4 regions of the Cytobacillus mangrovibacter genome follow, and region 2 is predicted to be linked to each of the others. Evidence: riboswitches for the same ligand, from Rfam matches in the RefSeq annotation. Region 2 holds a riboswitch; each other region holds the start of a gene.
What was found. A riboswitch is a leader RNA that binds a small molecule or an ion and turns the genes downstream of it on or off. The one in region 2 is predicted to bind cyclic di-GMP.
Positions count from the first base shown of each region.

Region 1: it holds a riboswitch for cyclic di-GMP, as region 2 does, so the genes downstream of both, ACFYKT_RS13340 (anti-repressor SinI family protein) here and ACFYKT_RS13875 (sensor domain-containing diguanylate cyclase) in region 2, are expected to answer to the same signal.
Region 3: it holds a riboswitch for cyclic di-GMP, as region 2 does, so the genes downstream of both, ACFYKT_RS20540 (methyl-accepting chemotaxis protein) here and ACFYKT_RS13875 (sensor domain-containing diguanylate cyclase) in region 2, are expected to answer to the same signal.
Region 4: it holds a riboswitch for cyclic di-GMP, as region 2 does, so the genes downstream of both, ACFYKT_RS19825 (EAL domain-containing protein) here and ACFYKT_RS13875 (sensor domain-containing diguanylate cyclase) in region 2, are expected to answer to the same signal.

Region 1 covers NZ_JBIACJ010000006.1:279,632-284,553, forward strand. The annotation lists gene ACFYKT_RS13315 (TasA family protein) at 1-116, shown strand, start outside; gene ACFYKT_RS13320 (hypothetical protein) at 189-1,058, shown strand; gene ACFYKT_RS13325 (hypothetical protein) at 1,119-1,331, shown strand; gene ACFYKT_RS13330 (anti-repressor SinI family protein) at 1,428-1,598, shown strand; gene ACFYKT_RS13335 (DUF5658 family protein) at 1,645-1,965, shown strand; cyclic di-GMP riboswitch class I at 2,254-2,347, shown strand; gene ACFYKT_RS13340 (anti-repressor SinI family protein) at 2,377-2,526, shown strand; gene ACFYKT_RS13345 (hypothetical protein) at 2,723-3,142, opposite strand; gene ACFYKT_RS13350 (helix-turn-helix domain-containing protein) at 3,286-3,609, opposite strand; gene mnmH (tRNA 2-selenouridine(34) synthase MnmH) at 3,763-4,821, opposite strand.
Region 2 covers NZ_JBIACJ010000007.1:79,166-84,087, forward strand. The annotation lists gene ACFYKT_RS13865 (molybdopterin-dependent oxidoreductase) at 1-345, opposite strand, end outside; gene ACFYKT_RS13870 (MATE family efflux transporter) at 558-1,919, shown strand; cyclic di-GMP riboswitch class I at 2,205-2,289, shown strand; gene ACFYKT_RS13875 (sensor domain-containing diguanylate cyclase) at 2,369-3,550, shown strand; gene ACFYKT_RS13880 (methionine aminopeptidase) at 3,609-3,821, opposite strand; gene ACFYKT_RS13885 (NADPH-dependent FMN reductase) at 4,015-4,563, shown strand; gene ACFYKT_RS13890 (squalene/phytoene synthase family protein) at 4,812-4,922, shown strand, end outside.
Region 3 covers NZ_JBIACJ010000018.1:42,527-47,448, forward strand. The annotation lists gene sstT (serine/threonine transporter SstT) at 1-493, opposite strand, end outside; gene ACFYKT_RS20540 (methyl-accepting chemotaxis protein) at 838-2,529, opposite strand; cyclic di-GMP riboswitch class I at 2,643-2,733, opposite strand; gene ACFYKT_RS20545 (DUF4180 domain-containing protein) at 2,906-3,271, opposite strand; gene ACFYKT_RS20550 (DUF2085 domain-containing protein) at 3,306-3,635, opposite strand; gene ACFYKT_RS20555 (hypothetical protein) at 3,665-3,955, opposite strand; gene ACFYKT_RS20560 (M48 family metallopeptidase) at 4,069-4,776, opposite strand.
Region 4 covers NZ_JBIACJ010000016.1:40,966-45,887, reverse strand. The annotation lists gene ACFYKT_RS19840 (spore coat protein) at 1-354, opposite strand, end outside; gene ACFYKT_RS19835 (spore gernimation protein GerQ) at 371-616, opposite strand; gene ACFYKT_RS19830 (PilZ domain-containing protein) at 844-1,308, shown strand; cyclic di-GMP riboswitch class I at 1,970-2,057, shown strand; gene ACFYKT_RS19825 (EAL domain-containing protein) at 2,161-4,674, shown strand; gene ACFYKT_RS19820 (response regulator) at 4,718-4,922, shown strand, end outside.

The sequences.
Region 1 (4,922 bases), on a different contig from region 2:
AAGTGAAGTTCAGATTTAATGATACTGGTGTACCACAAAACGAACTACAAGACTTAAAACTTAACTTAGAGTGGACGTTTGAAGGTAGACAAACCGCTGGGGAAGTAAGAAATTAATTTATTAATAAAAAGGTGGAGAATTGCTTCTCCACCTTTTTAAGATAATATAAATCGTAGGTGAGGTATGCCATGATTAATCAAGGTTTACTTTCAAAACTAATAAAATTGTTATTAATATTATTAATTTTTTCATTTGTATTTATCGAACAGATAGGTGTACTTGCTGAAGAAAAAGAGATAGATATAAATACAAATCCCAATGGGTATTTTTTTGAGGTTGGAAACCTAAAACCAGGTGACTGGATGCCAAGAGATATCACTATTTTAAACGAAGGTAAACGCGATTTTAAATATACGGCATTTATAGGTAAGAAAAAGTCAGTTAAAGGATTATTTGAAGAGTTAGATTTACTTGTTAAGAAGGATGAAGCTATTTTGTTCGAAGGCAAACTGAAAGACTTCGCTGGATTCACACCAAGAAATCTCGCAAAGGGTAACAGTGAAACTGTATTCTTTCAAGTAACAATGCCATACGAACTTGGGAATGAGTTTCAAGGCTCTGCAGCTGAGGTGGAAATTATCTTTCAGGCCGAAGCATTAGCTGACCCTGTTGATCCAAATCCAGATCCAGATCCAGACCCAGACCCAGACCCAGACCCTAACCCAAATCCAAACCCTGATCCAGACCCAGACCCAGATCCAGATCCAGACCCAGACCCAGATCCAGATCCAGACCCAGACCCAGACCCAGATCCAAATCCTGATCCGGTTGATCCAAATGATCCAGGAGAACCAGGTGAACCGGGTAATCCAGTGGACCCAAATAATCCAGATGTAGAGGTTACAAATCCAATTGTCGTATCTCCAGAAATGACAGATAAACTTTTACCTAAAACAGCAACCAATACTTACAACACTCTCCTAATCGGTGGACTGCTTCTATTTACTGGGAGCATGCTTTTCGTGTTATATTTCAGAAATTTACGTCGTAATCATTAATTGAAGGCCTGAGGAATAGACTATTTCAAAGGCCTTATTATTTTATAAAGGTGGTGCCTTATGTATCAGAAAAATTGTGATCGATGTTGTCGTCCATCATTTAGCAGCAGTGAAAGGGGAGAATGGCTGTGTCCGGTATGTGGGCATAATTTGACCTTGTATCCGTTTTTTGATGCGATGACAATGGAAAGAATAAATGTGAAGGTGCCAACTTTCCGAAAGAAAATGGAGAAGTACCGCAGTGGTTCTGTTTATTTAAAAGCAATAAAGTAATAATGGATTACTTTACTAAAAAATATCGAAAGAATTTTCATGTGCCAGGGGATATTGAAATATGAAATAAATGAATACATATTTGGGGGGAAGAACGTGGTTGAGGCAAAGGCAGAATTCACTGAAATAGATCAAGAATGGCTGCAGTTACTTAAAGAAGCAAAGAATTTAGGAATAGAGAAAAGTGAGGTCTTAGATTATTTAAATAAGGTTAAAGATATACTACTCGAAAATAAATCACATAGTGAAAGTAATCCAAGTATTTAAGTATAGATATCTCCATATGTACTGAATGAAAAAAAGGATGATCTATTTGAAAAAGGCCTTTTCTTATCTAGCGATCTTAAACTTATTTGATGGTGCTATTACTTTTATTGGCCTTCGCTACTTACTGATAAACGAAGGAAACCCATTAATGAATGATTTATACGAAGCAAATCCGCTATTCTTTCTCGGGTATAAAGTGCTGCTCTCCGGTTTTCTTTACATATTAATTCGATTTAATAAATTACCCACTATTCGTCTTGTAAAGGTTTTGACAACTGTAGCCTCTGCCTTGTATACGGCTGTTATTGTTCTGCATTGCGTATGGGTTACCCCGATTATTCTTTCCCTTTTCACCAGCAGATTCTAGTGTAAACAAAAAAGTATGTCAATGACATTTAAAGTAAAGTTTAATATTTTGTAATAAAAGTTTCGACGGGCTTCGCTATTATTTTATTAGAATTATGAATGGAGCATGGTCTTTTGACCTACATAACTCCTACTTTTTTAATATCCAATATTTTGAATTTGTAGGGAAATGTCGATTGTTGGCTAACAATAGTTGAATATAAGTTTTCAGAATAGACAAAAAGTAACACCGAGAGTGATTTGAATCATATACAATTTACATATAGAGTAAATGATCTATCTAAATAGACACAGAAAAAGGCAAACCTATTGAAAGATAGGGACGCAAAGTCACAGGTCTAAGGTATAGTGGAATAAAATACTAAGATGGCTGGATTGCCTGGAATACGATACGTATTTTGGGGGGAATTATGTGGTTGAGATAAAATCAAAAGTTGAGGGAATTGACACAGAATGGGTGAAGCTTATGGTAGAAGCGAAGAACCTGGGAATAGAGAAAGAAAAGATCAGAGAATTTTTAATGAAAAATAGTGTCAAACAAATGATTATAGAAGGTCGTTAATTGAATAGGAGATCAAGCTAAGTATTTCTTTGGGGGTCTTGTACTTTCAGGAAATGCTTTTTATTTTGAAGAAAGTGGCCAGAGCTCAATTGCTATGAGCTCTAGCACTCTTATAGCAACATAAATTTCATAAGTATATGTGGAAGAAAGCTCACTAATATAAAGGACGCTGATGAAGGAGTGGTCTGGGGGTTGGCTATTCTTTTAAAAGGCGTACCTCTTCTCTAATCTTCACGATGTCTCTTTCATTGTGAACAGTCTTGTCCCAAACATAGTCCTGTTCTGCCTTAATTACATGAAGCATGTTCATAATCTCTTTATGCTTCGTTTCATTCTCAGTACGGATTTTCCCCTGTTCAACTTTCAGTTCATTGATATCTTCGCGCATTTTTGCCTGTTCAACTTTTAGTTCATTAATGTCATCACGCATTTTTGCCTGTTCAACTTTCAATTCATTAATGTCATCGCGCATTTTTGCCTGTTCAACTTTCAATTCATTGATGTCTTCTCTCATTTCATTGATGTCCCCCCGCATTTCATTCATATCTTCCCGCATGCCACCAACCATCGTAATTAAAGTCGATAACATTTCTTCCATCCGATTAAAATCACTCATTCTATTGTCACCTCCTTTTCAACACAATCTTACCTTATTCCCCGAATGAATGCTATTGTTCTGGAGAACAAATATAGTGAAGTCTCCCAAAATAAAAAAGCACGAAAAACCCATGATCGATAAGTTTTCGTACTTCGTATTTGTTATTTATTCTGATCAATTCTCCATCGATTAAATTCCAGAAACTCGCGAAATTGTTCCTTTGAAACACCAGAATTCATTGCTTCTTGTACAATTTTCATCCATTCTGAATCCAGATCATCTTTATTTGGCTGCTCATGTATTAAATGATCGACAGGTACATTAAGTACAGCTGCGATTTTCTCGAGAAATTGTATGGAAGGATTTGTTTGTAAATTTCTTTCCAACGAACTTAAATAAGACTTGGCTACGCCAGCTTGTTCGGCAAGTTCGGATAACGACATTTTCTTTTCTTTGCGAAGTATTTTTACGCGTTCACCGATCATCCAATCTCACACACCTTATTATTATATGTAATACAATCATATCAAAAAACAATAGAAAGTTCCATATTAAGAACAATATTGTTTGGAAAATGATCATATTTTAGCACATAAATCAAAATGAATGGTAATAAATAGCTCAAAAAAAGCAGCAAATCATTTACTAAATGCTTCTTTGGATGCGATTACCTTCATAATTTCTTTGATTGCATCATGTGTATTTTCTGCATCAATATGGAGGAATGGTTCTTTATACTCCATATGTTTATGTGTATAACGTGGATCGTAGTAATCTTCAAGTAATATTTTGATTACTGATTTGTAATTCTGAGCGGTGGCTTCTTCATCTAACAACTCAATAATTTCACGGTTCTTCAGGCGTTTTTTAATAAAGGCTAAACGTTCAATTACTTTCTCATAGAACCAACCTTCTTCAAGATAGGGCTTAACATAGTCTTGGTAAATTCGCTCAACACGTGAGGGAATGGAAGCTTGTAGATTAAGATTCATGCCCTGTTGTTTTCTTATTAATAGCTCATCAGGCAATACGACCTTGCCAATTCGTTTGCTCTCTGCTTCGATTAGGAAAAAGGATGAATCTTTGATTTCAGATAGAGATTGAAATAGAAGGGAATCAAATGTTTTTTGATTGTTGCCAGGAAACAATCCGAATGTACCAAAAATAGATCCTCGATGACCAGCTAGTCCCTCTAAATCAATGACTGGCAATCCTTGTTCTCTTAATCCCTTTAATATATCCGTTTTTCCAACACCTGTCATGCCGTGAAGGGTAATTGCTTTGTCGGGCAGCATGGTTGGTATCTTTTCTAAAATATATTGACGATACCCTCGATACCCTCCGATTAATCGTGGCAGGGAAATCCCTGCAAAAGCCATAAAGGTTGCGACTGCCTTGCTTCGCATGCCACCTCTCCAGCAATAGATGACTGGCAAATGGCCATTCTCATGGAGTTCTCTAATTTGCCCTAGCATAGAAGGGATCTTTGGAGAAACAATTTCCATTGCTCTCCATTTTGCTACATCTGAACCTTCTTGTTTATAAATTGTTCCGATCATTGCTCGCTCTTCATCTGTGAATAAAGGGATATTGACGGCTCCGGGGATTCGAAACTCCTTATATTCACCAGGAGACCGCACATCAACAGGAACTGCATTATTCAGTTGGAGCAACTGATCAACAGTTATTTCTTTCATATTGTTTCCTCCGAAACTTAACGTATAATAAGTAGTTTAACTGATTTTAGCAGAAGATAAAATGATAAGAAGTTACCAGCAAAACGAAAAACAGCCCTTAA
Region 2 (4,922 bases):
GCTATATGGCAAAATACTCTCAGGACCGGCCGTTTGAATCAGTTCTTTCCAGTGAGAAGTAATCGTTTGAATTGCTTCCTCCCAGCTTATCCGTTCAAATTTCCCTTCATTCTTGGTGCCTACTCGCTTCATTGGATATTTCAAGCGATTTTCGCTATGAATTCTTTCCTTCATATTTCGCACTTTATTACAAATATTCCCTTTGGTTACTGGGTGATTCGGATCTCCATCAACTTTTACAATTTTTCCGTTTTCTTTATGAAGGAGTAAGCCGCATTGATCTGGGCAATCAAGGGGGCACACAGATGGAAAAACACCATCTTGTTGATTTACAAAAGTGGTCATTAAACTATTCTCCTTTACCAGGTTAATCAGGTGCAAGAATACAATGTTTTAATATTGTTATTATCATAAGACAGTTTGAAAAAGACCGCAATCATTTATCATTATTAGAATCCTATTAAAGAGTGATAATTTACTTGAAAAGTAGGGTTGATAGAGTATGATAGATTATAACTATTTTAATAAGGAATATTTTATTCAAGGAGTCCATAGCTATGAACCAAACGTTTACTATTCAAGAAAAGATAAAGCAAACCTTCATCTTATTGGTTCCAATTCTGATCACTCAGCTTGGAATGTTTTCAATGGTGTTTTTTAATACAATTATGTCTGGCAAGTATCATTCATCTGCACTCGCAGGTGTTGCGATCGGGTCATCCATTTGGAATCCAGTATTTACAGGCTTAAGCGGCATTTTGCTTGCTGTTTCTCCCATTGTGGCCCAGCGTTTCGGCGAGAAGAAAACGGGGGAAGTTACGTCGATAGTGAAGAATGGAATTTATTTAGCGGTTGGGATTGCGGTTGCCGTTATTATTATTGGATTCTTTTTCTTAGATCCATTATTAACGACAATGAATCTGCCAGATCAAGTGCATGAAACAGCATTTAACTATTTGGTTGGCCTAAGTTTTGGGATTATTCCCTTTTTTACTTTTAATGTTCTAAGGTCATTTATTTATGCCCTTGGCAAAACTCGTGTTGTTATGGTTATTTTGTTATTGGCTTTGCCAATCAATTTATTTTTTAATTATGTATTCATCTTTGGTCAATTAGGTTTCCCAGAACTAGGGGGCGCAGGTGGAGGGTATGCTACTGCTATTACCTATTGGTTAATATTGGGGATGACGATATATATTATAAAAACGAAAGAACCATTTTCAGTTTACAATATCTTTTCAAATTCTAGAGAGTTTTCTTTAGATAAATGTAAAGAAATCCTGAAAATTGGTGTGCCAATGGGGCTATCCATCTTTTTTGAAACAAGTATGTTTGCGGTTGTAACTATTTTACTAAGTAAATATAATGTTAACACGATTGCGGCTTATCAAGCTGCTTTAAATATTGTCTCCTTCTTATATATGATCCCTATGAGTATTTCAATGGCCCAAACGGTCCTAGTTGGGTATGAGGTCGGAGCAGGGAGATTTAAGGATGCAAAAGCATATAGCTGGTTAGGAATCTATCTATCTGTTATAATAGCCCTCTTCACAGGATTGTTAGTCGTTCTGTTCCGCTATGAAGTGGCTGGATTCTATTCCAATGAAGCAGCCGTTATTTCTTTAACTGCCCATTTCTTAATTTATGCCCTATTCTTCCAAATATCGGATGCTATACAAGCAACGGCACAGGCAGCATTAAGGGGCTATAAAGATGTAAATATTTCATTTATTATTACACTAATCGCCTATTGGCTCATTTGTTTGCCAGTTGGATATATTCTGGCACATTTTGCCGATCTAGGTGCAACAGGCTATTGGGTTGGATTAACAGTTGGATTGCTTGCTGCTGGCGTTTGTTTGTCAATGAGGCTCATTTATATTCAAAAGAAGAAGTTTGTTAGCAGACAAGTAGGATAGGATAACGTGATAGGTAAAGGAAAAAGGTATTCACTTTAAATAGTTGAATACCTTATTTTCCCTTTAAAGCTTTGCATGGCTAAACTATTTGATTTTATGATAATATATATATTGGGATAAAATATAACTTCAAATTGACCTACAATAGTCGGAAACTAGAATAGGGAATCTTGAAAAAATTCTGCCTATTTCCCATTTTTTGATTGAAAATGAATTGACTATGGTTATTAAGAACTATATAGTAAAGATACAACCATTTTATGACTTTTCAGAATTCCAATTTAATTATAGAAAAGGCAAATTCATTGAAAAATGAGGACGCAAAGCTAGAGGGGCTAAAGTCATTAGACAATGCCAGCCAGCTACCGTGTATAACTATGAATGAGTTAGATTAATCGGTATTTGGTTAGTCTATTTTTTGTGAAAATATATCTTTGGAAGTGTTAAAAATGGGTAAACACAAGGAAAATATCCATCAAATCTTAGGGATCATTACAAAACTATTGAAAAAGATCGGTACAGAGAAAAATATTATCTCAGGGGATACCTATAAGGAAATTATTCGCACGGTCGGCGAAGATAGCGATAAACAGGTTGTTGAATCTTTACTATCACAATTACAAAAAGTAAATGTACAAATGGAAAATATGAGCTGGTTAAATAAGCATTACATCATTTTGCATGATTTTGCCCAAGTTTGCAGTAAAACATTGAATGAAGAAGTTCTGCTTAAAAAGGCATATGAAATGGTTTCTCAAGTAATGCCGACAGATTCCTTTTTTATTGCGTTATACACCGAAGGAAATCCACTTATTCACTTTATTTTTATGGTGGAGAATGGCATATTCTATCCACAAGATTATATAAAAATGGGGAATAATTTTACTACTAGAGCCATTACAACAAAAGAAATTGTTCATCCCCGGAAAGTAAGTCTTGATCAAACAGATACAACGTTTGGAGTAACAGATACAAAGTCCGGCATTTTTGTCCCCGTAATTATTGATGATCATGTAAAAGCAGTGATTTCTGCACAAAGTGTATCTGACTTTGCCTATCGAAAGGAACATGAAGAATTACTGCAAATTATAGGGAATCAAGTTATCAATTCAATAGAGACAGCAAGACTTTATGAGAAAATATATTTAATGTCACAAACAGATGAATTGACAGGATTGAAAAATCATCGTGCCTTTCATAATGATTTATCCAAGTTAATTAGCTCAGAAGGACAAGAAATTACCCTTATGATGATTGACTCTGATCGTTTAAAGAAGGTAAATGACAACTTTGGCCACGATATTGGTGATTTATATTTGAGGGTTTTAGCTGATGGGATCAAAAGTATTTGTGATGAAAATGTCGTAGGCTACCGCTATGCAGGGGACGAATTTATGATTATCATAAAGGGCTCTTCTCAACATAGAGTGGACCAAATTTATGAAGAATTAGCGGAATACTTAGCTCAGCATCCAATTAGAATTTCAGACTGTGAAATCACTGTTTCAATTAGTTCAGGTGTTGCAACCTATCCGATGAATGGTTCTTCTGTAGATACCTTAAAGAAATCTGCCGATCAAGCTCAATATAAAGCAAAAAAACAAGGCGGAAATCAAATGGTTACATCTTAAAATAGGGAGTGTCAACACCGAAAAGGGATGAATATCCTTTGTGGTGTTGACACTTTTCTTATTCAATCTGGTTTTCCCAATCTGAATATTGCCCGCTTCCGCTGCAGCCAGGACAATCAAATAAATTGGCATGGTAGGCATATTCGTTCCCAGGGTATACGGAAAATCCTCGGCCATAGCATTCTGGACATTTATTCTCCTCTTCCATTTGAGATACATGTTTTTCGTATCTATTTGCTCTCCACTCATTAAACGAATTCAATAGTCCCATACGTTTCACCTCAACTATCTTTTTCTTATTTTTTGTGAATAAACTTAAATTTATACATAAGTTGTTTTAATTCGCATTTATGAAGAAAAAGTGTATGATAATGTATAATTAGGTTATTATTGTTCGCATGTTGAAAATGAGCAATAAACATTTCCTGTAAAAAGAGGAACACCAAGGAAAGGAGATACTACGAATGAAAATACTTGGTATATCAGGTACAATCATAGGCGCAAAAACAGCCATATTAGTTGAGACAGTTCTAAAAAAAATGAAGGAAAAGTATCCAGATACAGAGATCGAAATGCTCGACTTGAGAGAGTATAATATTGAATTTTGTGATGGCAGAAATCCCGATCTTTATAACGATGACACGAAGAAAATGATTAAGATCATCTCAGATGCTGACTTTTACTTAATTGGATTCCCGATCTTTAATGGTTCGTTTCCGGCTCCATTAAAAAATGTATTTGATTTGGTTCATCCAGCCGTTTTCCGTCATAAAGTAATGGGATTTGTCGCAAATGGGGGAACTTATCAGCACTATCTAGTAGTTGAAAATCAATTAAAGCCCATTGCAGGTTATTTACGCTCTTTTGTAGCACCGAGCTATGTGTACGCAAATGGAGAACACTTTAACGCTGCAAATGAAATTATTGATGAGGAAGTTCTTTCACGCATTGATGCATTGGCGGAAGAACTAATCATCATGCAAAAAGGGCTAGCAATTAAAAAGCCTGAGTAGGAGTCATTTCGCAAAGGATTACTGAAAAAGGAGCAATCAAATGACCATCATCATTTATTGCTTCTTTTTTATTCATATTGAATTTAATTTCACAAGTTGGAAAAGATGTCGATATTTCAGTATAATATAAACTAGGAAAGTGGTCATACCACTTAGAGATTAGATAATAAAAATTTGCACTCAAAATCAGAGAATATTACAATCAATATATGAGCCGTTACCTAATTTTAAAGAGGAGGAAGTAAAAGGTGAGTGAAACAAAGGATTTACAAAGTAGTGCAACAGATATGTTAAAGGCGACTAGTCGGACTTTCTTTATTCCCATTAGTCTTTTATCACCGGGATTAAGAGAAGCAGTT
Region 3 (4,922 bases), on a different contig from region 2:
TTGAATCGGCAGCATTTTTCAAAGCCAAACCAAGAAGAATCGCCCAAGCTAATATACCGATATAGTTGGCGTTAAAAATGGCCTTCACTGGATTATCAACAATGTTCAGCAATAAAGTTTTAATAACCTCAACCACACCGCTAGGAGGAGTCACACCTTCTGCACCCTTCACAAGCGTTAAGTTAACTGGAAAAATAAAACTTACAAGAACAGCGATTAAACCTGCTAAAAAAGTTCCTAAAAGATAAAGAATAATAACGGACTTCATATTCGTTTTCTTGCCACTTTTGTGCCCAGCAATAGCTGACATAACCAAAAATAGTACAAGCACTGGTGCAATGGCTTTCAAAGCACCTACAAATAATGAACCAAAAATAGCAACAGGCTTGGCTACTTCTGGGATAACTAAAGCCAAAATAATACCGATAATTAAACCAATGATGATTTGTTTGACTAAGCTCACTTGATTCCACTTTTTGAATAAGCTCTTCATAGATGTTCCCCCTTAGTTAAAATTCTGATATTGCTAACAATTTGTGTATATTGATTCATTTAATTAATTGACACCCTCAGGGTATTCCACCCTATATGGACATCTGTCTTTTATCTATGAATTGTATTATACTTTCTTGCTTAATATATTACAATACTATTATTTAAATTAAGATTATTATAAATTAATAGAATATTATAAATGTATTAAAGAAAATATTATTTGTCAAATAGTATTTTGCCTGTATTCACTATACTAATAACATTTGACAAAAAGGAATAAAAAAACGCTATCTCATTTACGATGAGTAGCGCTTGTTTTTAAGACTATCCAATTAGTTGGGATCAAATTGTAAATCGTCGAATCAAACCTTTTAAATCCTCAGCCATTTTTGCTAATGTGGATGAAGACGCAGTGACTTCTTCCATTGATGCCAACTGTTCTTCTGAAGCAGAAGCTATCTCGCCTGTACGGCCAACAGCCCCTTTTGCAATTAGTGAAACTTCGGCAATAGAGGAATTGACCTGTTCCACGCTTGCTGACATTTCCTCTGAAATAGCAGATAACTCTTGAACTTCATCACTTACATTCTCAATTGATTTCATAATGAAGTCGAACGTTTTTCCAGTGTCCTGTACTAAATCCATTCCTTCATTGACCTCATTTGTATTTTTGTCCATCATATCAGCAACTCGCACCGTATCATTTTGAATGACATGTACAAGGTTAGCAATTTGGGTTGCTGATGCTCGTGACTGCTCAGCCAGTTTCTTCACTTCATTTGCAACAACAGCAAAACCTTTCCCATGTTCACCAGCTCGAGCTGATTCAATTGCAGCATTTAAAGCTAATAAATTCGTTTCCTCTGCTATTCCCGTTATCATATCAATAATCTGACCAATCTCTGCTGATTTACTATTTAATTCTTTAATTACTTTGTTCGTTTCATCGGTAGAACTATTTATTGACCTCATTTGCTCGATTACTTTTATAATCGAATCATTGCCAACAACGGCTTGTTTTGTCGTATCTGATGCCGATTCAGCCACAGTTGCCGTTTTTTCCGCTACTCGCTGAATCCCCAAAGCCATCTCATTCACTGCTATCGCACTATCTTCTGTATTTTTCCCTTGTATTTCGGATCCGCTAGCAACCTCCTGAATGGCAGTTACAATCTGCTCGGTTGCCGCATTCGTTTGCTGTGCACTAGCAGTCAATTCCTCAGCAGAAGATGCAACCTGTCCGGATGTATGATCCACCTGTACAATTAATTCCCTTAAATTATGGGTCATTTGATTAAATGAGTCTGCTAATTGACCAATTTCATCTCTATTCTTGATCTTGATATCATCCAATCGCAAATTTCCATTAGCAATTTGCTCGGCCGATTTTGAAATTTGCTGAACAGGCTTGGAGATTATTTTGCTTAAATAGATGGCAACAGCGATTCCAATAAGATATGCAGCTAGGGAAATAACAACTAATAAGGTTTTCATGTGCGTGATTTGATTCGATTGTTCCTTACTCATTTCTTTAAATGACAATTCCTGATTAAGAAGGGCCTTTTCAACATTTTCAGCTACCCTGCTAGAGATGGCATTTCCTCTTATTTTCATTAATCCTGTAATCTTATCCAATTGTTCCGTCTTTTTATATTCAATCGCCTCTAAAGCTACTTCTCGGTATTGCACTTCTACTTCAATTAAATCCTCGATTATCTTTTGTGCCTTTGAATCAATCTTTAGACTTAAAAATTCTTTTGAACTTTTTACAAACTCATCATGTGATTGATTAAAACGCTTGATATTGGTTTCATCTGCGCTAATAATAAAACCACGCAAAGCAATCTGTTCTGATAAAACGGACTCCTGCATCTCAGAAACAAGCTTATTTTTTTGAAGGCCTTCATCAATGGCTTCGGCATAATTTCTGTTAATAATATCGTACTGATAATAGGAACTAGTTGAAATGATCGCTATTAACATAATAATTGAAATAAAACCGAGCAGTAATTTTTTTCTTACACTTATCCTCATTATTTTGTTTCTCTCCCTATTAATTATTGTCATGGTCAAAGCTGTGATATTAACCTAATTCACACAAAAATAACCCTTCTAAATAGAAGGGTCTAGTAATGAAAACAATTGTTTTCAGCAACTGGCTGGCATAGTATATCAATCCATACTTTAGCCCCTGTAGTTTTGCGTCTCTATTTTTCAATAGATTTGCCCCTTATTAATTATCTAATTCCTTATTACTATATAAAAATAATAATATAGGTATTTATGAATATTAGCAAATAAAACTTGTACGAACATCTGCCCACACCTAAATATTTGATTGATTAAATTGTTCCGCATACCTCTTTGTCGAATTGTTTATTTTAATGTCCATAAAGAATTGAATTATGAATTAAACATTCATCATTTTTTCTATCGCCTTTTCTTCATCTGGAACAAAAAATACATCCTTACCATTGTTACACTCATAAATAAAATCCTTCAAACTCTTACTTTCATAATTAGAAAAGTCACCAACTATTGCAAATTTAACATGATAAGTAACAAATTTTTGTAATATTTCTCCTGCAAGTCTTGTTTTTAAGTGAAAAAAGTCCTCACAAATTGCTGATTTATTTATAATTATACGATTGCAGCCTGATTCATACTGTACTGTTGCCATAAAATCCAAAGCCGACTGAACATCATTAATTAGGATTTCATTAGATTTTACAACAGCAATACCTATGCCATTTTCTGTTATTGCAGTTATCTCCATAATTATCCATCCTCTCTCAATAATCTTTATAGCGCTATATAAAGAATTGAACAATACTCCAAATCATAATGGAAATAAATAGTGATTGCCCAATTCCAAAAAGAATGCCGGTTATAAAACGAGTAGGGTTAGAACTCTTCCTCCACTTCCATTTCTGTGTAAATCCATCTATTACAAGAGGAACCGCCAAAATAATTGGGACCCACAAAGGTACGACCATGTGAAAAGCTAAAGCAATCGGTGTAAAAAGATAGCCAAGCAGCATTGCAAAGCATCTTGTACATAGGGGCATGGGCTTCCCTTTGAAGTGAAGACATCTTTCAGGTATACGATGACACGGGACAGTCATCAAAAGCTCCCTCATTGTTTTTTTCCTCCCTATTGTTAGGTCAATCAATTGGGACTACAATCACAATCAAATCCTTTATCTCCATCACAATCACAGTCCATTTTTTTCATTGATGATAGACTTGGACAATTCATTACAGGAATATCACAATCCAAACAATCCGAAATCCCGCTATCTTTTTTACGATTTCTTTTTCGATAATAATGAATCAATAATATGAGTACAATTATGCCCGAACCTAATAGAATGCCTCCTATTATATAAGAAGATTGTACAAGCAGAACGATTCCCGACAAAAGTAAAATAAGCGAAATGGTTAATCCGATAAAAAACATGTACTTCCTCCCTTATTTATTTCTCTTGCTCTTTCATTCAATACCTATCAAATCGTTTAATTCCTAACCATTATTATCATTTACTATTAGAATTCATTGGGAATTATTTTATACTAAACAGTCATTTTCCAATTAGATAAAGCTAACCAATTCTCCTTGTCTTTATAATCAGGCATGATACTTCCAACAAGGCGCCAGAAGGAGCGGTCATGATTCAGATGAACGAAATGGCACATTTCATGAACGACTACATAGTCAATTACTTCACGAGGTGCCATCGCCAACCGCCAATTAAAAGTTAACTGCCTCCTTGAATCACAGGTTCCCCACGTAGTTTTGCTATCTGATATACGGATGGAACGCGGTTTTTCCTTAAATTTGTTTTGATAGGAGGCAATACTCTTCTCCACTAATGACTTACATTGTTTGTAATAGAATCGTTTTAAAGCTTGCTTTATTCTTTCATCCTCAAGAAGCTTCACATATATATGCAATGTTTCTCCCTCAAACACGACATGGTCTTGCGTTAGATTTATATCTTGGAAAATCTTTATTGGGAAGCTGTTTCCTAAATAAAGAAAATTCTCTCCATGCTCATAGACCTTTTTCTGTAATCCCTGCTGCCTATCCTTCATTTCTTTTATCTTTTGCTGAATAAGATCCCACTTTTCCTCTAATACTTGAAGCACTCTTTCATCAGGCGTCTTTTTCGGAGCCTGGACTTCCACATTTCCATAGCTATCTATCGTCATTCCTATTGTAGTTCGGTTTTTGTACTTTATTTCAAATCGTATTGTCTCACCTGAATAGGTATGTAACATCATGTTACCCTCTCTTTTTGGTTGCCAGCCCTTTTCTGATCTTAAACCAATTAACTACGGTCTCCTATTCATAGGCTGTTTCCGCAAACATTGTTGCTTTTACTTGAGTGAGTAAAGGTTGATTTCCGCTCCAGGTACTCCCTTTC
Region 4 (4,922 bases), on a different contig from region 2:
TGTCCGGTCAAACATACCTTTTCTATTGGTCTCAACCGGGAATAGATTCATTTTGCCAATCATCAATGTATTGTTGGCAGAGAGTTGATCTAGTTTATACTGTTCACTTAGTTCGTATGGATGGAACCATTTTTTATTAATCATTAGTTCTGTAATTTCTTGGTGCATGGCAATACCTTGCATTAACTGTGTTCGTAAGAGGGTTCTAACATCAGGTGATGCAGACTCTGTTAATGCGACTGCAATATTCCGGACACCTTCTTTGGCACGAAGAAGGAAATCCATTGCAAATGTGGTATCAGCTAGCTCGGGTACATGTAACGAGTTTATAGGGTCTAAATAGTCATTATTCAATGAATTATACTTCCTTTCAATTTATTATTGGTGTTGGCCGGTTTTGAGGAACAGGAGCTTCAAAAGGTGCACGTTGATAAACTGCCTGTAATTCTCCAAGCGCTAGAATGGATTGTTCAACATCTTTTTGCATTAGTGCTCTCAAATCATGATCAAATACGAGTCCTTGCATTAGTTTTGATTTCGCTAAGCAAAGGGTTTTAAAATTGATAACTTCATGTAAATCTAATGATTCATGATCTGCTAATTTTTGATTGTCCATTTTTGGTTCCCTTCTTATTGATTTATTTATACAAAGGTATATTTCCAAATTCAAAATAAAATTATTATAAATTTTTTGCAAGAAGATGGATATATGACAACCTCCCTCTTTAAAGGTATGGAAGGAGTATTTATTCCAATTACAGATCCTGAATTATCCGCGAAATAGTAAATCTTGTATTCTATGGATATAATCCGATTTTATACTCTATTTTTCTGTGAAAATAAATCCCCCCTGGCCAACCCTGTATACTTTGGATCGGAGGTGGATATTCTAAAAATAACCTAAATATCGTTAAAAAGACTAGTCCAATTGAAAAGAGAAATTCTTATAGAATAAACCTTCCTAAAATAGAAAGTACTTTTACTCTAATGGAATTTGGTAATAGTTCTATAGGGAAATTAAAGAATAGGAATTTTAATGGAGTAATCGAGGATCTTAGTATTGGTGGTCTGAAGTTTCTAACGTCTTTTGAATTTCCTGTAAAATACAATATTATAATAAAAATTAATTTTACCTTCTACGGCGAATTATTTGATTTAAAAGGTAAAATCATGAGAAGAGAAGATTACATTAAAGGGAAATCAATTTCTTATGGTGTACAGTTTGTTGATTTATCTGTAAAAGACATAACAAGATTAAATTTAGCAATACACAATTTTCAAGTTGAAAATCGAGGCAAAATTGGTTGATGAATATTGAAGCCCTTTCACAATTGATATTCGTGCTTATATAAGAACAATAAATTGGGAATTTTCATATAGAAAATGATATTCAAAACCTTTTGACGTTTCTATATGGTAAATCCGTTAATAGCAAATTGTTAATTTCGTGGTCGTAACCAGGCTAGCAAATTGCTAACATTTTGCTAACGCAATCCAGTAAAAAATAGTAAAACCTCGTTAAAGATGTTACAGTCAGAATTTAACAAAACATTGATATACCGCACTCTACACACACTAGGTTAAAGATATTACACACTCTCACCTTAGGGGCGGCATGATGTAATCTGCCCGTCAAACCCTTGACATAAGGATCGGTTAGCAACACGAAAGTGGAATGCTAACCCTGAGAATTTTAACAGAAGCATCCCACAATTTGACCAAAACTTATGGGATGCTTCTATTTTTATTTTTTAAGTTTCAACGAAGATTTATTCAAACATTAAATAGAAATTAAATATTTACAAATCCCCCGGTATACCACCTTCGGCATAATTTTCCCAAAATTGACAAAATCATTTACTTAATATTATTCGTATAGTATAAATGAATTAACAAGGTAATAGGAAGAAGTGCTTAAGGTAAAAAGTAAACAACTGTAAACTGTAGTTTTACAAAAACTATTAGAACTAAATTATTTAGGCAAACTTATTGAAAGATAAGGACGCAAAGCTACGAGTCTAAAGTCTCAAAGGGACAATGATAGTCGGGTTGCCAGTAAAAAGTAAACATAGAAGTAAATGTTTATTTAAGGCTACCCATATAGGTAGTCTTTTTTTTATAAGGAAATCAGACTTTACAGAGAGGAGTGGACACTTTATTTTGAAGAGCAATGAAAAAATTAATCTATTATTAGTTGATGATCGGCCTGAAAATCTACTGACTCTGGAAGCAATCATTGAAAGAGAGGAATATAATTTAATAAAAGCCTTTTCGGGTGAAGAGGCGTTAAAACACTTATTAAAATACGACTTTGCTGCGATATTATTAGATGTTCAAATGCCGGGTATAGACGGCTTTGGTACAGCGAAAATCATTAAAGCAAGAGAGAAGACGAAAAATATCCCCATTCTATTTATTACTGCCAATAATCTTGACTCCGAGCATATTTTTACAGGCTACTCAATTGGAGCGATTGACTATATTCTAAAACCATTTGATCCAGTCATCTTAAAGGCAAAGGTGGAAGGATTTGTTCAACTCTACAAAATGAAACAACTTCTTATACAACAAGCTGAAGATTTGACTGAAAAGAAAAGAGAACTAGAGAAGGCTAATTCAGAGTTGTCTAATATGACAGCACAGCTGCGAATTTCTGAAGAACTGGCGAATGTCATTAATGAGACTTCCATTGATTCGATGATCATTGTCAATCAGGATGGGGTTATCTTAAAGGTGAATCCCGCAGCGGAGAAGATGTTTAAAAAAGATAAAGCGGCTATTCTAGGGGAAAACATAACCACACTTTTCACAGGTGTTGATACGGAAGAATATATTAACAGTGTTCTATCAGCCGTTAATCATTTGAATAATTTCATAGGGTACGAGAAATTAGATGAAGTAATTCTTACATTAAAAGATGGAACGGCTTTTCCTGCTGAGGTTCAGATTGGCAAACGCTGGGTTCATAATCGCTGTTTTATTGCCTGCACGATCCGGGACATTACCAATCAGAAGCAATACCAGGAAAAGATCACTTATATGGCCTATCATGATGGTTTGACAGAATTGCCAAATAGAAGATTTTTTAATGATCAATTAATCTTAAAGATAAATCATGCAAGGCAAACCAATCAGACATTAACAGTTATGTATTTAGATATGGATCGATTTAAATATATTAATGATTCACTTGGTCATATTATTGGTGATAAAGTTCTTCAAGAAATTGCAAAAAGAATAAAAGACAGTGTGCAAACATTAGGTTTGGTTGCGCGGGTGGGCGGTGATGAGTTCAATATCTTATTGCCGAATACAGATAGAGAGCATGCCTTGGAAATTGCAGGAAAAATATTAGAAGTATTTAAAGCTCCATTTTATATTGATAGTTATGAGTTATTCATTACCGTGTGTATAGGAATCAGTATTTTCCCTTATGATGGCGGAGATGAACAAATGTTAATGAAAAGTGCTGATGCTGCCTTGTATCGTGCAAAAGAACAAGGGAAAAATCAATATAGAGTATATCATTCTGGAATGGACATCCAATCCTATCGATCCTTTATGCTGCAGAATGATTTGCGTAAAGCAATAGAACGTGAAGAGTTTACACTTGTCTTTCAACCAAGGGTAGACATTGATCAGGGAACAATAAAAAGTGCAGAAGCGCTGATACGTTGGGAACACTTAAGCTGGGGGACATTATCACCTTCTGAATTTATTCCTTTAGCTGAGGAAACTGGCCAAATTGTGAAAATTGGAGAATGGGTACTTAGAAATGCCCTACAACAAAGCAGTGCTTGGCAAAAGAAAGGGTTGCCGCCTATTCGTGTTGCTGTCAATTTTTCAGCACAGCAATTCTTGCAAAAGGATCTTTATGAAACGATAAACGGAATTCTGATTGAAACTAATTTTAATCCCGAGCTATTGGAAATTGAGATTACAGAGTCCATTCTAATGGGAAATCAAACAACTATAACAAAGACATTAAATCAGTTAAGAAAATTAGGTGTACACATTAGTATTGATGACTTTGGTACTGGTTACTCCTCGCTGAATTATTTAAGACGTTTTCCGGTCGATACCATTAAAATTGATCGGTCGTTTATTAAAGATATATCAACTTTACCTAAAAATAACATGTTAATCTCCACGATTATTTCATTAGCAGATAGTTTAAACATGTCAGTAGTTGCCGAAGGTGTTGAAACGATTGAGCAGTTAAATATTCTAAGGAAGTATAACTGTAAGGTCATTCAAGGTTATCTATTTAGTCCCCCTTTATCACCATTAGATTTTGAATCATTTTTACAAAAAAGTGAGGAGAAATTAAAATTCTATACTGATAATCAATCCGCGTCCATAGAAAGTAAAAATACATTAGAAAATAATGAAACATCGGTTATTGACTATAACAAAGAAGTCTTGAGTGCAGCACTTAATCATATTCAAACAGTCTATTCACTATCAACAAGAGAAATGGATGTTTTCGAGTTAATTGTGAAGGGACTTACGAATAAGGAAATTTCTGATAAATTATATATTAGTGAGCATACGGTTAAAAATCATATTACGCGGATTTTCCAGAAGCTCACAGTAAATGACCGTCTACAAGCAATGGCGAAAGTATATCAGACTTGTATCGAGCAAGGGAAAAATATCACATTCACAAAATAACTGAGTAAAAGTTAGAGGGAAAAAATGTTTAAGGAGCTAATCAATGAAAATTAGAATAAAATTATTCATGCTTCTCACTACTTTGCCCATCCTTATATTTATACTAATTGGTATAAGTTGGTTCCAGCTAAATAGCCTGCAGGATATGAGTGAAAAGACACAATCAAACTATGATTTATCTTTTATTGCCAGTAAAATTCATAGAGAAGTAAAAAATGAATCGATTAGTTTAAGAACGATTGCTTTAC